Regions from separate parts of the Staphylococcus sp. FSL K6-0223 genome, predicted to be linked through region 1. Evidence: a T-box and tRNA genes for the amino acid it is inferred to sense, from the RefSeq annotation. Region 1 holds a T-box; the other regions hold tRNA genes.

Region 1 (6,182 bases):
GGTATAGTCGCAATAATATATGACAAATTGAGCGTATATCCAAAGGCGTTATCGTGTTGTTGTATGACGCCATCAATGACAAGTGCGGTAAATAATGTGATAGGAATAAATGAAAGCCATTTAACGACAATTTCAGGTAAATGAACTCTAGATATCATCATAAAGGGAATAATTCGAATGAGTAACGTTACAATTCCACATAAAATAATAAGTATCAGTGTGTGTAAATCTGTTGTCATTTATCCATCACCACCCCTAAGGCTGCAGCGAATGTTGCGGCTATTAATATTGCTACATATGAAGGCATCACTAAACTTAAAAGAAGCATCATTGTGATTACACAGATAATTAAAATTATATATATACGAAATCTTGATTTCTTCACTGACTCAAATTGAGATATACCTAAGAAAATGAACATTGCAGTAATCGCATAGTCTAATCCAAGTGCATTAGGATTAGAAATATATTTGCCGAAAAGGGCGCCGGCCACACACGAAATAGTCCAAAAAAGATATGCTGTGATATTAAGACCATGAAGCCAACGATCATTAATCTTTTCACCTTTAATATATGGCGTAATAGCAACTCCGAAGGTTTCATCGGTTAATAATGTACCGAGACCTACCCTATTCCATAATCCATATTGTTTATAATTAGGCGCCAAAGTCATACTTAATAGAAACATACGTGAGTTAACGATAAGTGTGGTTAGAACGATAGCAGATATTGGAGTACCTGTAATCGCTAAAGCGCAAACAATAAATTGTGCGGCACCGGCGTAAATAATGAGACATAATAAAATAATTTCTAAGATACTAAAGTTTTGAGAGGCTGCTACGATACCAAATGATAAACCTACTCCTGCATATCCAAATAAAGTAGGAATACATTCTTTTACCCCTTGCTTAAATGAAAGATGGGTCATTTGATCAGCCTCCATTCCACTTTCTAAAATAGTAAAATAAGTCTATTATATTTGGAAAAGTTGTTCAATATTTTTAGACTTCGGTTTGTGTGACGTAAGACAAACCTCATAGTCAAATCGTTGTAAATACAACGATTATAAAATTTCAGAATTTTGTTTCTTCTTTTAGACATCCCTCTCATTTTTGAAGATTTGAAGTTGAATTATTTCTCTTCCCCTACCCTGTTCAACAAAAAAAACTGTCGACAAAATCGTTAAGATCATGTCGACAGTTCAAATAATTAATTGAGTCATTCATCGTTGTATTGTAGTAATTATTCAGCCTATTTTTAAGTTATTATTTTGTAGGTTTAGAAATTTTAGTTTTTCCACCCATGAATGGAACTAATGCTTCAGGAATTGTGATTGTACCGTCTTCATTTTGATAATTTTCAACGATAGCTGCAAATGTACGACCTACGGCTAAACCACTACCATTTAATGTATGAGCTAATTCTGGTTTAGCTGAGTTATCACGTTTAAAGCGAATGTTAGCACGACGTGCTTGGAAATCAGTACAGTTTGAGCAAGAACTAATTTCTTTATAGTCATTGTAACTTGGTAACCATACTTCTAGGTCATATGTTTTACTAGCGCTGAAGCCAATGTCGCCTGTACATAAGATAACTCGACGATATGGTAATCCTAATTCTTCTAAAATTGATTCAGCATTTTTAGTCATATCTTCTAAAGCATCCCAAGAATCTTCAGGTTTTTCGATACGAACCATTTCAACTTTATCGAATTGGTGTAAACGAATTAATCCTCTTGTATCTCTACCAGCTGAACCCGCTTCACTACGGAAACATGCCGTTTGCCCAGTAAATTTTTCAGGTAACACTCCTGGTTGAATGATTTCATCTCTGTAGAAGTTTGTTAAAGGTACTTCTGCTGTTGGAATTGTGTATAGGCCTTCTTTTTCGACTTTAAATAAATCTTCTTCGAATTTAGGAAGTTGACCTGTACCAAACATAGTATCTGCATTCACTAATTGAGGTGTCATCATTTCTGTGTAACCATGTTGAGTTGTATGTTTCGTAATCATGTAGTTCATTAATGCACGTTCTAATAATGCTCCATCTTTAGTTAAGTAAACGAAACGCGCACCAGATACTTTAGCAGCACGTTCGAAGTCTGCCATTTTTAATTCTTCAACTAAATCCCAGTGTGCTTTTGGTTCGAAATCGAATTCACGTGGTGTACCCCATTTTTTCAATTCAACGTTTTCTTCATCTGAATCCCCTTGAGGTACATCGTCGTTAATTAAATTTGGAATACGGATTAAAATGTCTCTCACTTTATTATCAACTTCATTTAATTTAGCATCGTTTTCTTTAATTTCATCACCTAAGTTACGCATTTCTGCAATAACGTCATCAGCATCTTCTTTATTACGTTTCTTCTGAGCGATTTCTTCACTGACTTTATTACGTCTTGCTTTCATTTCTTCAGTTTTACTGATTAATTGACGTCGTTGTTCATCTAATTCTAAAACTTCGTCAACGACCTTAGGATCGTCTCCTCTTAATTCAATTTTGCTCTTAACTTTTTCTGGTTCATTTCTAAATAAACGAATATCTAACATGTAACCTTCATCCTTTCCCAAATAAAATATAGATTTATTGGGGGCACGTATGTATAAAATCATAAAAAAAGACCACATCCCAGACAAGGGACGTGGTCTACGCGTTGCCACCCTATTTAACAATTTAAAATAAACGTTGAATCACTTATTCTAAACTGCACTTAACTAAAATAACGGTTATTACCGATTGCTCTCATAAAGTAGGTAGATTCACACCAAAGTCGATTACTTGTTCTCACTAACCACAAGTTCTCTGAAATCGTCCGGTTAATGCTACTTAGCCTACGAACAATGTTTTATTAAGTTATTTTTAATATAGCAAAGTCTTTTGAACTTTTCAAGTAAATGTAAATGTGTGTAAACTACCTCGTATTTATGCTCTGTGATAAGCATCATCTTTTAGATACTGCGCTACCGCTTCGATATCTTTGTGGAATTGTCGATCTTGATTGATTGAAGGCACGATTTTACGATATTCTTCATATTTCTCACGTGTTTTAGGAGATAATTTATCTACACCTTTTAATTCCACAGCTTGCAATGCGATGACACATTCAATCGCAATCACACGACGTGTATTCTCAATCATTTGGTAACCATGTCTTGAAGCAATTGTGCCCATTGATACATGATCTTCTTGGTTTGCTGAAGATGGAATTGAATCTACACTCGCTGGATGTGCGAGGGTTTTATTTTCAGAGACAAGGCTTGCAGCAGCATATTGCATAATCATAGCGCCACTTTGTAACCCTGGCTCAGGACTTAAAAATGCAGGTAAATCTCCATTTAATTGAGGATTAATCAAACGTTCTAGACGTCGCTCTGCAACGTTGGCTAATTCACTCACACCTAATTTCAGATGGTCTAATGCAAGTGCGACTGGTTGACCGTGGAAGTTACCACCTGAAATCACTAATGTTTCATCATCCTCATCGAAAATAAGAGGATTATCGTTAGCTGCATTCATCTCAAATTCTAATTTTTCTCTTACATAATTGAACACTTGGAAACTTGCGCCATGGATTTGAGGAATACAACGTAAACTATAAGCGTCCTGCACTCGTAATTCAGCTTGACGTGTCGTAAGCTGTGAATCTTCAAGCCAGTTAAGCATGCGTGCTGCCACATCTACTTGTTCTTTAATATTCCGGACTTTGTGCACGTTATGATTATACGCATCTGTAATACCATTTAAAGCTTGATGCGTGAGTGAAGCAATCCATTCCACTTGATAACCTAAATCCTCCGCTTCAATGAAATTAATCACACCTTGAGCTGTCATTGCTTGTGTCCCATTGATAAGTGCCAAGCCTTCTTTAGCTTGTAGTTTTAACGGTTCACGACCTAACTCATTAAGGACGTAGCGACTGTCAACTTGTTCATTGTTATAATAAACGTCACCCTCACCAATGAGTGCAAGTGCAAGATGTGATAAAGGTGCTAAATCCCCTGATGCCCCTAATGAACCTTGTTGCGGAATCACTGGAATAATACGTTCGTTAATGAAGAATTTTAGTTGTTCAACTAACTCAAGTGTCGCACCTGAATGCCCCTTCAATAATGTATTTAAGCGCAACACCATCATGACTAATGCCACTTCTTCTGAAAATGGTTTCCCGATACCACATGCATGTGAACGAATGAGATTGACTTGTAATTCGTTATATTGACCTGGATCGATTAAAACATCACTAAATAGACCGAAGCCAGTTGTGATACCATAGATTGTTTCTTTATTCTGTATGATACGTTCAACGACTTGGCGACTTTTCGTCACTCGTTCAATGGCATCCTCTGAAATATCAATTTGTAAGTCTTGGCTTAAAAACGTTTTAATTTCCTTAATAGTCAAAGCCTCTCCATCTAAAATTAATGTCATATAAACAACCCCTTTGTTTAAATTTTAACCCCATTACAGGAAAGTATACGTTTTCATTTTTATATTAACAACACTTTTTGCACTTTTTATAATGCATTATCAATGTAATAATTTAACAGGTTAAAGAAATAGGAATATTATTATTTATTATTTTAATAAGGTAGATGGAAATGGTATTTTTGATATTTTGTGGGGATAGAGGTATTCATTATTAAATTTCTAAAATAGCTATTGACTAAAGAGTATTACAGGTATAGTATTTTCTATTGTATTTAAAAGAGATTGGGCAATTTTAAAGGACTTTAATTTCTTAAAAATGGATGTACACAACAATTTATAAAGTGAAATTTAAGACGGTCGGATGTCTTGTGTACGAGATGCGAGAAGTGAGTTTTTTAACGGAGGTTATGTCATTATGGAAACGTTAGATTCAGTTAACATTCCTATAAGAAAAGATGAAACGCATAAAGGCGATTATGGTAAGATTTTATTAATTGGTGGTTCTGCCAATATGGGTGGCGCAATTATGCTTGCTGCGCGCGCATGCGTCTATAGTGGTAGTGGATTAATTACAGTCGCAACACATCCTAATAATCATGCAGCATTACATTCACGTTGCCCAGAAGCAATGGTAATTGATATCAATGATACGAAGATGCTAACTAAAATGATCGAAGCTACCGATAGTATCTTAATCGGGCCTGGATTAGGTGTGGACTTTAAAGGTAATAATGCGATTACGTTTTTACTACAAAATATTCAACCACACCAAAATCTTATTGTAGATGGAGATGCAATTACTATATTTAGTAAATTGAAACCTCAAATTCCTACATGTCGTGTGATTTTCACTCCTCATCAAAAAGAATGGGAACGTTTAAGTGGGATTCCTATCGAAGAACAAACATATGAACGTAATCGTGAAGCTGTTAATAACTTAGGTGCTACTGTTGTATTAAAACAACATGGTACTGAAATTTACTTTAAAGATGATGCTTACAAATTATCTATCGGTACCCCTGCAATGGCTACTGGTGGTATGGGAGATACACTTGCTGGTATGATTACAAGCTTCGTTGGTCAATTTGATAGTCTTAAAGATGCTGTTACAAGTGCGACTTACACACATAGTTATATTGGAGAGAAATTATCTGAGTCTATGTATGTCGTACCACCTTCTCGTTTAATCAGTGAAATTCCTTATGTTATGAAACAATTAGAAGGTTAAGTTATAGAAACGTTATATACTAAATTCTATTTACGATGCACACCTCAATGACGTTCACTTATTGTGAATACCTATTGCTGGTGTGCTTTTTTTTATAATAAAAAAGACTACCCTCAAGCAGGGTAGTCTAAAAATTAACAGGATCTCACTATAAAGCGAGAACCTGCTTTGATATCTATTATTCGTTGTCATCATCGTCGTCTGAAGCACTTTCAATATCTTCATTTACACGATCCATAAAGTCTTGTCGAACATCGATTCTATCATCATTAGCGTTATCGTCTGATTCGTCATTAGTTACATCTTCAGCTTCTTCTGTATGAATAGCATTACCAGGTGTTTGGTCATCAATAACTTCTTCAGTTGCTGTCTCGCTAGCATCAGTATCATCTGAGTCTGCTTGATTATCTTCTTCCTCTTTAACTTTAGCTACTGTTGAAACAAATTGGCCTTCGCCTAATCTCATTAGACGTACACCTTGTGCAGCACGACCATTTTGAGAGATATCTTCCACATCTAAGCG
Region 2 (6,182 bases), on a different contig from region 1:
CTTCTGGCAATGCAAGACATTAATGATGACGAAGGAAATGTAATACAAAAAGGGCTAGAGCCTCACGAATTAAAAGGACTGCCAACAGACACCAAACGTGATGGAAAAATTATTATTGATCAAATAAAAGAATATTTACATATGAAAAATATTGAAAGTGGAAAAATGCAATTAATGATTTCTTCTTTTCAAGAAATATCCAAAGATAAACAAAGAGATGAAAAAACAACTTTAGATAAAGAAGTTAGTAAATTACTAAATTCCGAGAGTAGTACTAATAAGCAAATATTTACTTTTATTTATGAAAATATTTATAGTTCTATAGATTCGATGACTGGGCATATAGATATAATGGGTGAAATGTATTCAGAATTTCTAAAATATGCTTTAGGTGATGGTACAGAATTAGGAATCGTACTAACTCCACCTTATGTAACTAAAATGATGGCTGAGTTGCTTGATGTACAAAAAGATAGCAAAGTAATGGATTTAGCAACAGGAAGTGCAGGTTTCTTAATCAGTTCTATGGAGTTAATGATTGAACAAGCAGAATTGGAGCACGGAAAGAGAACCAATGCTGCGGAAAAAGAAATAAAAAATATTAAAAGTAATAATTTATTAGGGATTGAATTAAATGCAGAAATGTATACTCTCGCAGCAACTAACATGATATTACGTGGAGATGGTTCAAGCAATATAAAAAAAGCTAATACATTTAATACTCCCAAAAATTTATATGAAGAATTTAAAGCTACAAAATTATTATTGAATCCTCCTTTTAGCTTTAAAGAAAATGGTATGCCATTTATTGAATTTGGATTAAATAATATGGAGAAAAATGGAGTTGGCGCGATAATTATTCAAGACAGTGCGGGTACAGGTAAGTCCGTGAAAACTAATAAATCTATTTTAAAAAATCATACACTTTTAGCAAGTATAAAAATGCCTGGTGATTTATTTCAGCCTATGGCAGGTGTACAGACAAGTATTTACGTTTTTGAAGCTAAGAAACCGCATGATTTTGAAAAAACAGTGAAATTTATCGACTTTAGGAACGATGGATATAAAAGAACAGCTAGAGGTATTCAAGTAAAAGATTCACCAGTAGAAAGATATCGTGATATTTTAAAAATATATAAAGCAGGTAATAAAGCCAAAGTTAATGAGAACTTATGGGATCTCAATAAGGTTTATATAGAAGACTTTATTGATGATTCAGGCGTCGATTGGAACTTTGATCAACATGTGACAATAGATACAGTCCCCAAAATAGAAGATTTTAAAAAAACTGTATCTGATTATTTATCTTGGGAAGTTACTCAAATTTTAAAAAATAAAAAGACTGTGGGAAAGATGTAAGCCCTCGTTTAAATAAATTAGAAAAAAATTTTGTTGAAAACGGGGGCGAATTTAAAACGTTTCAAATAAAAGAATTATTTGAAAAACGTACTATGAAAGGCTTCCCTAAAAAAGGTGAAAATCTGGTTGAAAATAGTGAAGGCTATCATGTATTTGGTCAAAATATAAAATATCAATATGAGCAAAAGGTTCTACTAGATGAGAAATATTTACATCGAGTTGACCCTAAAAAGCCTATATTGGCTTACACATCTAGTGCAGCAGAAATTGGTATTATTTCTGAAAGTTTTTATAGAAGTGGTGACAATGGTGCCTTTCAAGGTTTAATACCGAAATTTCAAGAATATAATTATAAACATATATTATATTTTTTAGCTATCTTATCTCTTCATTTTAAAAACATGGGTTATACAACAGGTATGTCTCATATTAATGATTTGAATATTAAACTCCCTTATAAAAATAATGAAATATATTTTGAATACATGGAAAAATATATTGAAGAATTAGAAGCAGAACGTATTGAAGAATTAGAAGCATATTTACAAGTGACAGGATTGTCTGATTATAAAATTACAAAAAAAGAACAAGAATCGCTTGACAAATATAACTCCATGGTTAAAAATCCAAGAGCAGAGCAGAGCAGAGCAGAGCAGAGCAGAGCAGAGCAGAGCAGAGCAGAGCAGAGCAGAGCAATAATGACGTTTAACTCTAGAGAATTATTTGGCAAAGCTACTAGGGGGAAACGTTTGAAAAGCGCTGACCGCGTCCCTGGTGATTTGCCTTTTATCACAGCGGGAGAATCGAAAACAGGTGTTTCTGACTATATCGGTAATGTTGTTCAAATATTTAGCCCAAACACAATTACAATAGATATGTTTGGGTCATCTAAATATAGAAATTTTAAATATGGAGCAGATGACCATGTAGCAGTTATAGATACTTCTAAATATAATTTAAAAGTAGGTCTATTTTTAACCTCTGCTTATAATAAAGCTGCAAATACAGGCATATTTTCATACGCACGTAATTTTTATGCAAAAGATGCAGATAATTTAAATTTATCCTTACCTGCTTCTGAGAATAAAACGCCTGATTATACATTGATGGAAGAAGTAATTAAAGTAATTGAAAAACAGTGTATAAAAGAAGTTGTGAAATACTCACGATATAAATCAGAAATAACCAAAAAGATAATTCAAAATTAAATGTATCTTATTGATATTATATTCTACTAACCGTATCTTAATTGATACGGTTATTTTATACATACAAGTGTCAAGTGCGTGTCAAAAATGTTCTAATTCATTCTATTTAGTTCTAAAGTTTATCTTAAAAAATGCGATAATTAAGCCATTTTCATACATATCACAATGTACAAAAATGGCCTTAATCAGATAATAACCTCATCAATTTATTCATTGATGGGGTTTAATATTGATGAAAAATCAATAAGTAGTCATTACAATTAAAGCTTAGAGCAGCAAGGAGTATAGAGATTAGGTCGACAACATAACCGACAACTTTTAATATAAAATAGTAAGTTGTCGACCACGTTGTCGGCTTAATATAAAAACTATTTAAAAGTATAAAAAGAAAACCCCGTAATAACGGGGTTTTTAAAGTTATTATAACCTATTTAAATATAACAGACGGAAACGGAGGGATTCGAACCCTCGCGCCGCTCTCGCGACCTACACCCTTAGCAGGGGCGCCTCTTCAGCCAACTTGAGTACGTTTCCATATGGCTCCGCAGGTAGGATTCGAACCTACGACCGATCGGTTAACAGCCGATAGCTCTACCACTGAGCTACTGCGGAATAATATAACGTGTTCTTCAATCAATACAAATACAATTATATCAATAATCTTAAAATTTGCAAGAGATTATCTTTAAAAAATATACGGAACATTTACACTAAATTAATATAATCGTTCCGTATATTTTAAAAATAAACATACAGCTATTTATCTTCTAATAAAGAATAGTGTGAAAGTGCCTCAAAAATATTTAAAGATGTTTTTTCATAATCGATTGGCATATCTGGATTATTAGATTTCATTCTTGCTTGTTTATCAATCATATAGTAATAGAAAATAGAATTAGAATATTGATGCCATAAACTATGAAAAGATACATTTAATGTTAGTGCTTCTTGATTTGCAAAGATAATTTTACTCTTTCTGTTTTTTAATGGCTTAATATCAGAAATATAATGCATATTAATCCATATATTTTCTTCTAAACGGTCTGAATGTGTTGGGAAAAAGTAAGTTGGAAACAATGGTGTGAGAAGGATGGGAGGTTTACTAGTTATTCCAGCAATGCGTTGAGTTTCAGCTTTCTTGCTTAAGTAGTTATTGCCATAAAATCTACAAGATCGTTCAATAATTTTTTGAGTTTTAAAAGGACTTATTTCTCGTGAGGTATCGAATTTGAGGATTTCTGAGCCGTTCGGTTGTTGATGATCGTCAAATGTAGGTCTAATCACCATATCACCTTTACGTATGACATAAATCGTATTAGGAGGTTTATTGAACTGAGTCATAAGATCAGCTCCTTATTTAATTATTTATTATTAAACACGAAGAGTGATTAATAATATAAAATTATTATATAAAAAAAGTATATGTTGTCAAGTTATTATTTAAAAATAAAATTACACTAATTTATTTAGAAAAGTCTGAATATTCATTGATTTCAAAATAAAAAGCTTGTATACTATTTTTAAATTAATAGAAAGGTAGTGAATCTTATGTATTACAATACAAATGTTAAACATACCACACTAGAAGAATTTGTAACGACGGTGAATGATTTAGGTGTAGAACTTGTGATTGACGAAGCGTTACGTTTAGAAAGAAAGAAACAACTTGTAACATTAATTGATGAAGCTTTGGTTAATAGAAATGAAGATGATTTTAATCAATATACTACTGAATTAAAACATTTGGAGGCATTTCTCAATGAGTAAATCCGGTTCCAATGAATCACTATAAAAAGGTCTATTCTCTAAAATAAAGTGAATAGACCTTTTTAAATTATTTTCTTTTTGAATTTCCTTCTATTTTATTTTTAATCCATTTTAAGACATAGCCTGTAATAATTGTTCTCACAATACGTTTAATAAAGTTTTTCATAGTCACATTCTCCTTTTTAAAACTATTATTAATTTATACCCCATTTTCTTTAATTTAAAGAAGAAAGTTTAAAAACTTTCGCTTGTTTTTATCTGGGTATAAAAATATATCCATTATTATCAGCTTTAGTAGTAAAGATAATGATAATGCCATGAATAATCGAAACAATTGTTGGAATAAGTGTCCAAAAGAAGACCAAATGTAATACACCTTGTCCAACTTTATCTGCATAGAACTTGTGAATCCCAACACCACCTAAGAACAATGCACATAATACATATAATGTTTTGTTTACTCTCATATTATGGATGCCTCCTTATTTTTATATTGTAAGTAATTTATGACTAAAATCAAGAATGTCACTTATAAAAGAATCAGTTTATACTTACTATAATATTTAATTTCTTGTAAGAAGATGAGTATGATGTAGATGGAGGGATAAATATGATTAGAAAAGCGACACCAAGTGATAATAAGCAAATTGCAAAACTTTATTATTTAATATGGAAAGATATGGAACTTGACATTGTAAAGGAAATTTCTAAAAAACGTATGATTAATTTGCTTGAACTTAGTATAGTTAATGTACATTATCGTACCTATTATAAAAATATATGGGTATATGAAAAGAATAATGAAGTGGCCGGTTGTATTATCGCTTATGATGGTTCAAAAGAAATGGAGTACGAAGAACAATGGAACCAACTGCCTCTTGAAGAAGATATCAGATTAGTTGGAACACCTTTACCTATAAAAGAAGCTAAAAATGATGAGTGGTATATTGAAGCAGTGGTCACATCGCCTGATTATAGAGGACAAGGTATTGCGACACAATTGTTGGAACACTTGATCACCACAAGTTTTAATAAAAAATGGAGTTTAAATTGTGATTATAATAATGAGAAAGCACTTAAACTTTATAAACAACTAGGTTTCAAATGGGTTGAAGATATTAATTTATATGGCCATGATTATCTACATATGATATATATATAATAATAAAAAAACTAGCATTGTTAAAACACAATGCTAGTTAAAACAAATTAGATTCCACCTAAAAGTGCGCTGATATAAATACCCAAAGCGTACAAAATACCAAAGACTGTATTCGTTTTGCCAGTCGCTGCCATCGCTGGCATCATGCTTGCTGGTGTATCATTTTTATTAAAACGACGAATTGCTTTGATTGGCATTGGGAATGAGAATAATACTAACAAGTAGAATAATGAGCCGCCTGATTTGAATAAAGCAGTAAATATTACGATTAAGTAAGCTAAGATATACATTGCTGCCATAAACGTAATAGAAGCTTTTTTACCTAATAAAATAGATAAGGTTTTACGACCACTTGCTTTATCTTTAACACGGTCACGAATGTTATTAGCCATATTAATTAACCCGATTGTAATGACAATAGGTAAGCTAATCCAAACAATAAAACCATTCACATTACCTGTTTGAATAAAGAATGCAAGTAAAATGATAATCATACCCATAAATAATCCGGAGAATAATTCACCAAATGGCGTCCATGAAATAGGAATAGGTCCACCAGTATATAAATAACCAATTGCCATACATACAATACCAACTGGAATAATCCAAAATGAACTATTAACAGCTAGATATATACCAAGTAAAGCGGCAATAATATAAAAAGCAATTGCTAGATTCATGACAAG
Region 3 (6,182 bases), on a different contig from region 1:
GTTAGTACATTTATCAATTCATTTTAAAAAGCGAACGAGTTCATATGAAATAGAGAATATCAAATCAAAAGTGATAGATTTAAATGACTATAATGAAGATCAAGATTTACTAAATGAGACGCATTATGATCGTAAAGCTGTCGAGTACTGGGCAGATGAAATTATATCTAATAACAAATTTAATCTAACTATTGATAGTATTGAAGACATTATTTGTCAGCCACATCCATTTGCTCAATTACTTCATGATGGTATCAAAGCTGCGTATGATTATAAAATCTCATGTGTGCACCTACCTACAAACGGAGAGGAAGGACTAGGTGGAGTTATTCGCAATAGGGATTTATATGAGGCATATCCACATCCAGACAAACCTGTTGATCTAACGGTAAGAGGGAAAAACATAAAAGATATTCTAGAGTATAGCTATTCCCATATAGAATTCGAACAAGGAAAATTAAGTTTAACAATTATTGATGAAACGTTGTTTACATTCTGGCAAGGTATTAATTATACAGTCGATATGAAACAACAACCATACCACAGAGTCAAAATAGATAATATAGATGAGAATCAAATGTATCGAATCACCATGACAGATTATTGTTATAGAAATTACAAAGATTACTTGAAAGATGCGATTGTTCATGAAACTCATGATGAAACAATGGGGGGACTGATTAGAAATAATCTGAAAAATGCAGATTACAATGTTAAAGTAATGAATAATTTTAAAGTTAATCTCTAATTTGTCTCTCAATATATAACAACGTTATGATTAATAAAATTACTTCAACAAAAAAAGCATTTCTTAACCCGCAAGAGAAGGGTTAAGAAATGCTTTTTATCCATGAAATATTAATAACAATATTATAGCAACAATTTGTGCTATTGAAGTAGTTGCTATTCGTCTAGTATATTCATAACTTAATGATAAAATGATTTGAGTTACAAAGATAAAGAATACAATCCACCAATTATCAAGGTAGATAAATAGTGAACTTGAACAGATTGCAACTATTAATATGCTTACCCATTTAGGTAAGTTGAAACGAATTAATTCTTTTTGTAAAACAGTTCTCATATATAACTCATGACACGGAATTACGAATATTAACGTAATGAGCATTTGCCATTTGAAATAAACGCCTGTTCTTGATAATTCTTTGATTAATGATGCGTACGATAATTCTGATGAAATAAGTGATAAAATGAGTTGTACGATTATAAGTACAATACTTGTAATTATACCAATTCCAATTGAAGTTAATAATCGTTTAGATGCAATGTCTCTTTGATAAAAAACATAACTTATTCCTGCTATTAGCATAATGCCAGTGTATAAGTACCAGTACTCTTGGTGTTCACCCCACATCACAAATAAAATTGCGTGAAAGACGATGAAGCTTATAATAAACCAAATTAAAGCTTTAGAAACATTTTTCATTATAATTAACCTTCTTGTTCAACGATTTTATATCGCTTATGATTAATGACAGTTTTCTCAGGTAAATCTAATTCATTAAAGTTTTCCATAATTGTTAAGTCTACAATAACAGAATTGTCATTAATTTTCTCTACACGGCCTCTTAAACCGTCATAAAATTCTACAATATTACCTACTTCTGCAACAGTCATAATGACTCCTCCCTTAAATCATAGCTAGATAATATTGTACTAAAATTTACATAACAAATAAACTAATATCCTTAAAAAACTAAGATTGTTATATATAAATATGAAAAGTAAGACATAAATGAGTAAATAATTGGAATTTTTAATATAAATCATTCATAACTAGGGTAAGGGCATATAGAAAGATACTTTAAGGAGAGGAATGTTATGAAGTTTATTAGTAATAATAATATTACTGATCCCACGCTCAATTTAGCAATGGAGGAGTACGTTCTTAAAAATCTTCCAGCTGAAGAAAGTTACTTTTTATTTTATATTAACAGACCTTCAATCATTGTAGGCAAGAATCAGAATACAATTGAGGAAGTTAATAAAGAATATATTGATAAGAACAGTATTGATGTTGTGCGTCGTATATCTGGAGGTGGTGCGGTGTATCACGATACAGGTAATTTGAACTTTAGCTTTATTACTGATGATGATGGCAATAGTTTTCACAACTTTAAAAAGTTTACAATGCCGATTGTGCAAGCTTTACAATCTTTAGGAGTTAATGCTGAAATGACGGGCCGTAATGATATCCAAGTTGGTGAAGTTAAAATTTCAGGGAATGCAATGGTAAAGGTTAAAAATAGAATGTTTAGTCACGGCACTCTGATGTTAAATTGTGAACTTGATGAAGTTCAAAATGCGTTAAAAGTTAATCCTGCTAAAATTAAATCTAAAGGCGTTAAATCTGTAAGAAAACGTGTGGCTAACATTGATGAATTTTTAGAAGAACCACTAAATATTAATGAATTTAAGCAAATTATTCTAAAGACTATTTTTGGGGAAAATGAAGTAGAAGAATATGTATTAACTGATGACGATTGGACTAAAATCAAACAGTTAAGCAACGAAAAATACCGTACTTGGGAATGGAATTATGGTAAAAATCCTAAATATAATTTTGAGCGTGAAGAAAAATTTGAAAAGGGATTTATACAAATTAAATTTGATGTTAAAAAAGGACGTATTGAACATGCGAAAATATTTGGAGACTTCTTTGGAGAAGGCGATGTAACCGAACTTGAATATGCACTTGAAGGTTGTTTACATGACTTCGAGCATATTGAGGAAGCATTATCCAATTATGATCTATACCATTATTTTGGTGATATTGATAAATATGAAATTATAAGATTAATGTCTTAAATAAAATAAAAAAGGTCTATTCTCTAAACTTAAATTAAAGTAGGGAATAGACCTTTTATAATGAGTGACTCGAATCTAATTTATTCACTGAGAAAAGCCTCCAATTTTTTATATTCATCTGTGTACTGTTTGAAATCTTTCTCATTCTTATTAACAAGTGCTTCGTCGATAAGAGTCTCAAGTTTTTTCTTCCTAGCTTCTCTTAATGCTTCATCAATTACAAGTTCTACACCTAAATCATTAACTGTTGTTACAAAGTCTTCAAGTGTAGTGTATTTTACATTTGTATTATGATTCATGAAAATCACTACCTTTCCTATTTATTGATATATGAGTATTATACAGTTTTTAATTTTTGAAATCAATGAATATTCTGACATTTTAAAAGAAATATGTGTAAAAAGAAAATAAAAGTAGAACTTGACTTAATTTAAGGCTCGTATAAAATAAAATTAAGTTATTATTATTAAAAGAAAATAGTAACAATAATTTATTTTTTTGTGAAGTGAGGTAATCGAATGACTAATTTTAGTGAATCAATCTATGTTATTAGAAAAGGTGACATGTTAATTCGACCAAGGTATGATGAATATCAGCAAACTTCAGGTGCAGAAATTATAAGATTTGATAAATCACGAAAGGAGAGTCCATTTAAAGTTCAAAGAATTATCGAGAGGTCCTGCAAATTCTATGGTAATAGCTACCTTAGTAAAAAATCTGAAACTAATAGAATTACAGGTATCTCTAGTAAACCACCTATTTTACTTACCCCTTTATTTCCAACTTATTTTTTTCCAACACATTCTGATCGACAAGACGAAAACATCTGGATAAACATGCATTATATCGACAGCATCAAAGAACTTAAAAATCGTAAAAGTAAAGTGATATTTGCTAATGGTGAATCATTTATATTAAACGTTTCATATCATAGCTTATGGCATCAATATACAAATGCGATTATTTATTATTATATGGTAGATAAACATGCACGTATGAAATCAAATAATCCAGAACAACCCATTGATTATAATCAATCATCGTTAAATATATTTGAAGCTCTCTCAAGGTATTCTCTTTTAGATGATAAGTAGACACCATTTTAATATTTTTAACTACACAAATTAAGATTAAAATTGTTTGTTTAATTTTAAAATATGCGGGGCGTTAATATTAAATTAGTGTAAATGTTCCGTATATTTTTTTAAGATTTCTCTTGAAAAACTGAACAGGATTGATATAATAATATTTGTGCTTGATAGAGATAAATTAAATTAATCCGCAGTAGCTCAGTGGTAGAGCTATCGGCTGTTAACCGATCGGTCGTAGGTTCGAATCCTACCTGCGGAGCCATATGGAAACGTACTCAAGTTGGCTGAAGAGGCGCCCCTGCTAAGGGTGTAGGTCGCGAGAGCGGCGCGAGGGTTCGAATCCCTCCGTTTCCGTACAGACGCTTATAATGGTATAAATCCATTATAAGCGTTATTTTTTTGCCTTCTTATAAATCCTTTTGTATCAATGGTTTGAATGTGTTTTGTTAAATTTATACTTCTTAATAGTTTTTATCCGTTTAAAAATTTTTAGTCAAATTGTGACTATGAGTATGATAATTAAGCTTTATTTTAGTCACAACATTTTCTGATTTAGTCACAAGAAAATCTCATTTAAATATTTAACTACTTCTTTATCTTCTTTGTTCTCAAATTCTTTAATTAAATTTGAATATATCTTGAGTGTTGTATGTATATTAGCATGACCAAATCTTTTTGAAATATATTGGATTGAAACGCCTTTAGTTAATAGGTAACCACAATGTGTAATCTCATTAAAGATAAATTATTAATAAGGCTTTAGTGAGGGATGAGTAATACTGAAAGTGAAAATTTGTCCAAGGTTAGACAATTAATCTTGAATCAAAATGATCTAACCACTGAAGAAAAAGAAACATTATTAAACGAATTAGAAAACATGTATGAACTAAAAAAATGTCAAATTATGAGTTGATGCAGAGTAATGTAAATTTGTTAAAAATTTCCAAGGATTAATTTCAAATCGCTCAGGTAAAGAAATTAATATTGTGTCTGAACAACCCCAAAGTGAAGATTGTAAAGATTGGAACGATGTATTAGTTGAAAACCATTTTAATAATAAAGAAAGACTTCAAACTAAAGCCTATTCAAATGTAATTGTTTCTGAGAAAAATGAATATACAGAATCATCTAAGCCTAAAAAGAATAAAAAAGATTTACAAACAATGGAATTATAAATTTATTTATAATACAAAAATGTTATAATATTTTTATAGGTCGACGACAATGCGTGGAACTTATAAAACAAAATACATTGAATACAGTAGCCAGCCTACTATGAGGCTAGGCGATAATTGAATATCATAGTATAAGGAGCCATGCCATAAAAGGTCACGGCTCTTTTAATTTTATTTGAACAAAATCGAGGCACACCATGAAGTTTTACATCCTAAACAATAATTTTTATAATAAAAAATTTAAAGAAATTTTGAACTTAAAAGATTACGAAATTATTAGAAAAAATGAAGGTTCAAGACCTTATTTTTATTCAATTGATATTAATAATAAAATCATTTTACTCCCTTTAAGGTCTAATTCTTCTAAAATTATTAAGGAAAATGAAAAACATTTACAAAAAAAATTAATAACTATATATTGAGATATATAAAAGATAAGGCGTTATTGATAGATACCAAAACCACAGATAGAAGTTCTCTTAAATACTTTCATAAAAATTGAATCTTGATGAAAAAATTATGAATAAAAGAAAATCTATTTTAATAAATGAACTAGAAAAAAATGGGGAGAGTAAGTTTTTTAAAAAACTAGCTAATACTGTTGAAAACACTGAGAAAATCACAAAACTATATAACTATAAATCTCTTTTGGAAATTGATGGTCGTTTAGACCCGAAAAGCAATTTTTAGTTTTGCAACCTCTTTTACGGTATCTCTTATTTTGACATCTAAAATCATAAGACCATAATCCGTTAACTTTTTATATAATCATTTTTAATTGTTCCTCTCTCGTTGTTTATTTTTCATGTTGTTAAAAATAGGGCGGATATTTAACCGCCCTCAATACTTAATTATCTAAATGATCAATAGCATATTTTGCTTCAGAGTCGGTAAACTTCTCACCATATTCGGATACTAATATATCGTAAATTGCATCATCAGACATGTGCATATCTTTAGCATAAGATTTTGCTTTTTCTAGTGCGTTTTTTTCATAATTGGCATCAAGATGATCTATAGCAAATTGTGCATCTTCTTTATTAAACTTTTCTCCATATTCCGATGTTAATTGATCATATATTCCTTG

The links. A T-box is a leader RNA that pairs with one kind of tRNA and senses whether it is charged. The one in region 1 lies ahead of serS (serine--tRNA ligase), so its partner is inferred to be a tRNA-Ser.
Region 2: it has a tRNA-Ser gene. The T-box ahead of serS (serine--tRNA ligase) is inferred to sense a tRNA for this amino acid. The anticodon was not compared.
Region 3: it has a tRNA-Ser gene. The T-box ahead of serS (serine--tRNA ligase) is inferred to sense a tRNA for this amino acid. The anticodon was not compared.

What each region holds. Positions count from the first base shown of each region.
Region 1 covers NZ_JBBOYX010000004.1:269,242-275,423, forward strand. The annotation lists gene MHI13_RS22045 (AzlD domain-containing protein) at 1-239, opposite strand, end outside; gene MHI13_RS22050 (AzlC family ABC transporter permease) at 236-928, opposite strand; gene serS (serine--tRNA ligase) at 1,266-2,552, opposite strand; T-box leader at 2,636-2,849, opposite strand; gene hutH (histidine ammonia-lyase) at 2,926-4,431, opposite strand; gene MHI13_RS22065 (NAD(P)H-hydrate dehydratase) at 4,847-5,659, shown strand; gene gyrA (DNA gyrase subunit A) at 5,838-6,182, opposite strand, start outside.
Region 2 covers NZ_JBBOYX010000001.1:1,683,163-1,689,344, reverse strand. The annotation lists gene MHI13_RS08285 (HsdM family class I SAM-dependent methyltransferase) at 1-1,359, shown strand, start outside; gene MHI13_RS08280 (restriction endonuclease) at 1,452-2,567, shown strand; tRNA gene MHI13_RS08275 (tRNA-Ser) at 3,013-3,101, opposite strand; tRNA gene MHI13_RS08270 (tRNA-Asn) at 3,105-3,179, opposite strand; gene MHI13_RS08265 (competence protein ComK) at 3,324-3,908, opposite strand; gene MHI13_RS08260 (IDEAL domain-containing protein) at 4,116-4,334, shown strand; gene MHI13_RS08255 (SAR1012 family small protein) at 4,402-4,500, opposite strand; gene MHI13_RS08250 (TM2 domain-containing protein) at 4,589-4,801, opposite strand; gene MHI13_RS08245 (GNAT family N-acetyltransferase) at 4,945-5,496, shown strand; gene MHI13_RS08240 (1,4-dihydroxy-2-naphthoate polyprenyltransferase) at 5,544-6,182, opposite strand, start outside.
Region 3 covers NZ_JBBOYX010000002.1:800,577-806,758, reverse strand. The annotation lists gene MHI13_RS14790 (bifunctional metallophosphatase/5'-nucleotidase) at 1-748, shown strand, start outside; gene MHI13_RS14785 (CPBP family glutamic-type intramembrane protease) at 845-1,447, opposite strand; gene MHI13_RS14780 (YkvS family protein) at 1,453-1,638, opposite strand; gene MHI13_RS14775 (lipoate--protein ligase) at 1,843-2,829, shown strand; gene MHI13_RS14770 (IDEAL domain-containing protein) at 2,910-3,128, opposite strand; gene MHI13_RS14765 (competence protein ComK) at 3,348-3,923, shown strand; tRNA gene MHI13_RS14760 (tRNA-Asn) at 4,108-4,182, shown strand; tRNA gene MHI13_RS14755 (tRNA-Ser) at 4,186-4,274, shown strand; gene MHI13_RS14745 (hypothetical protein) at 4,907-5,095, shown strand; gene MHI13_RS14740 (hypothetical protein) at 5,615-5,785, shown strand; gene MHI13_RS14735 (Ltp family lipoprotein) at 5,943-6,182, opposite strand, start outside.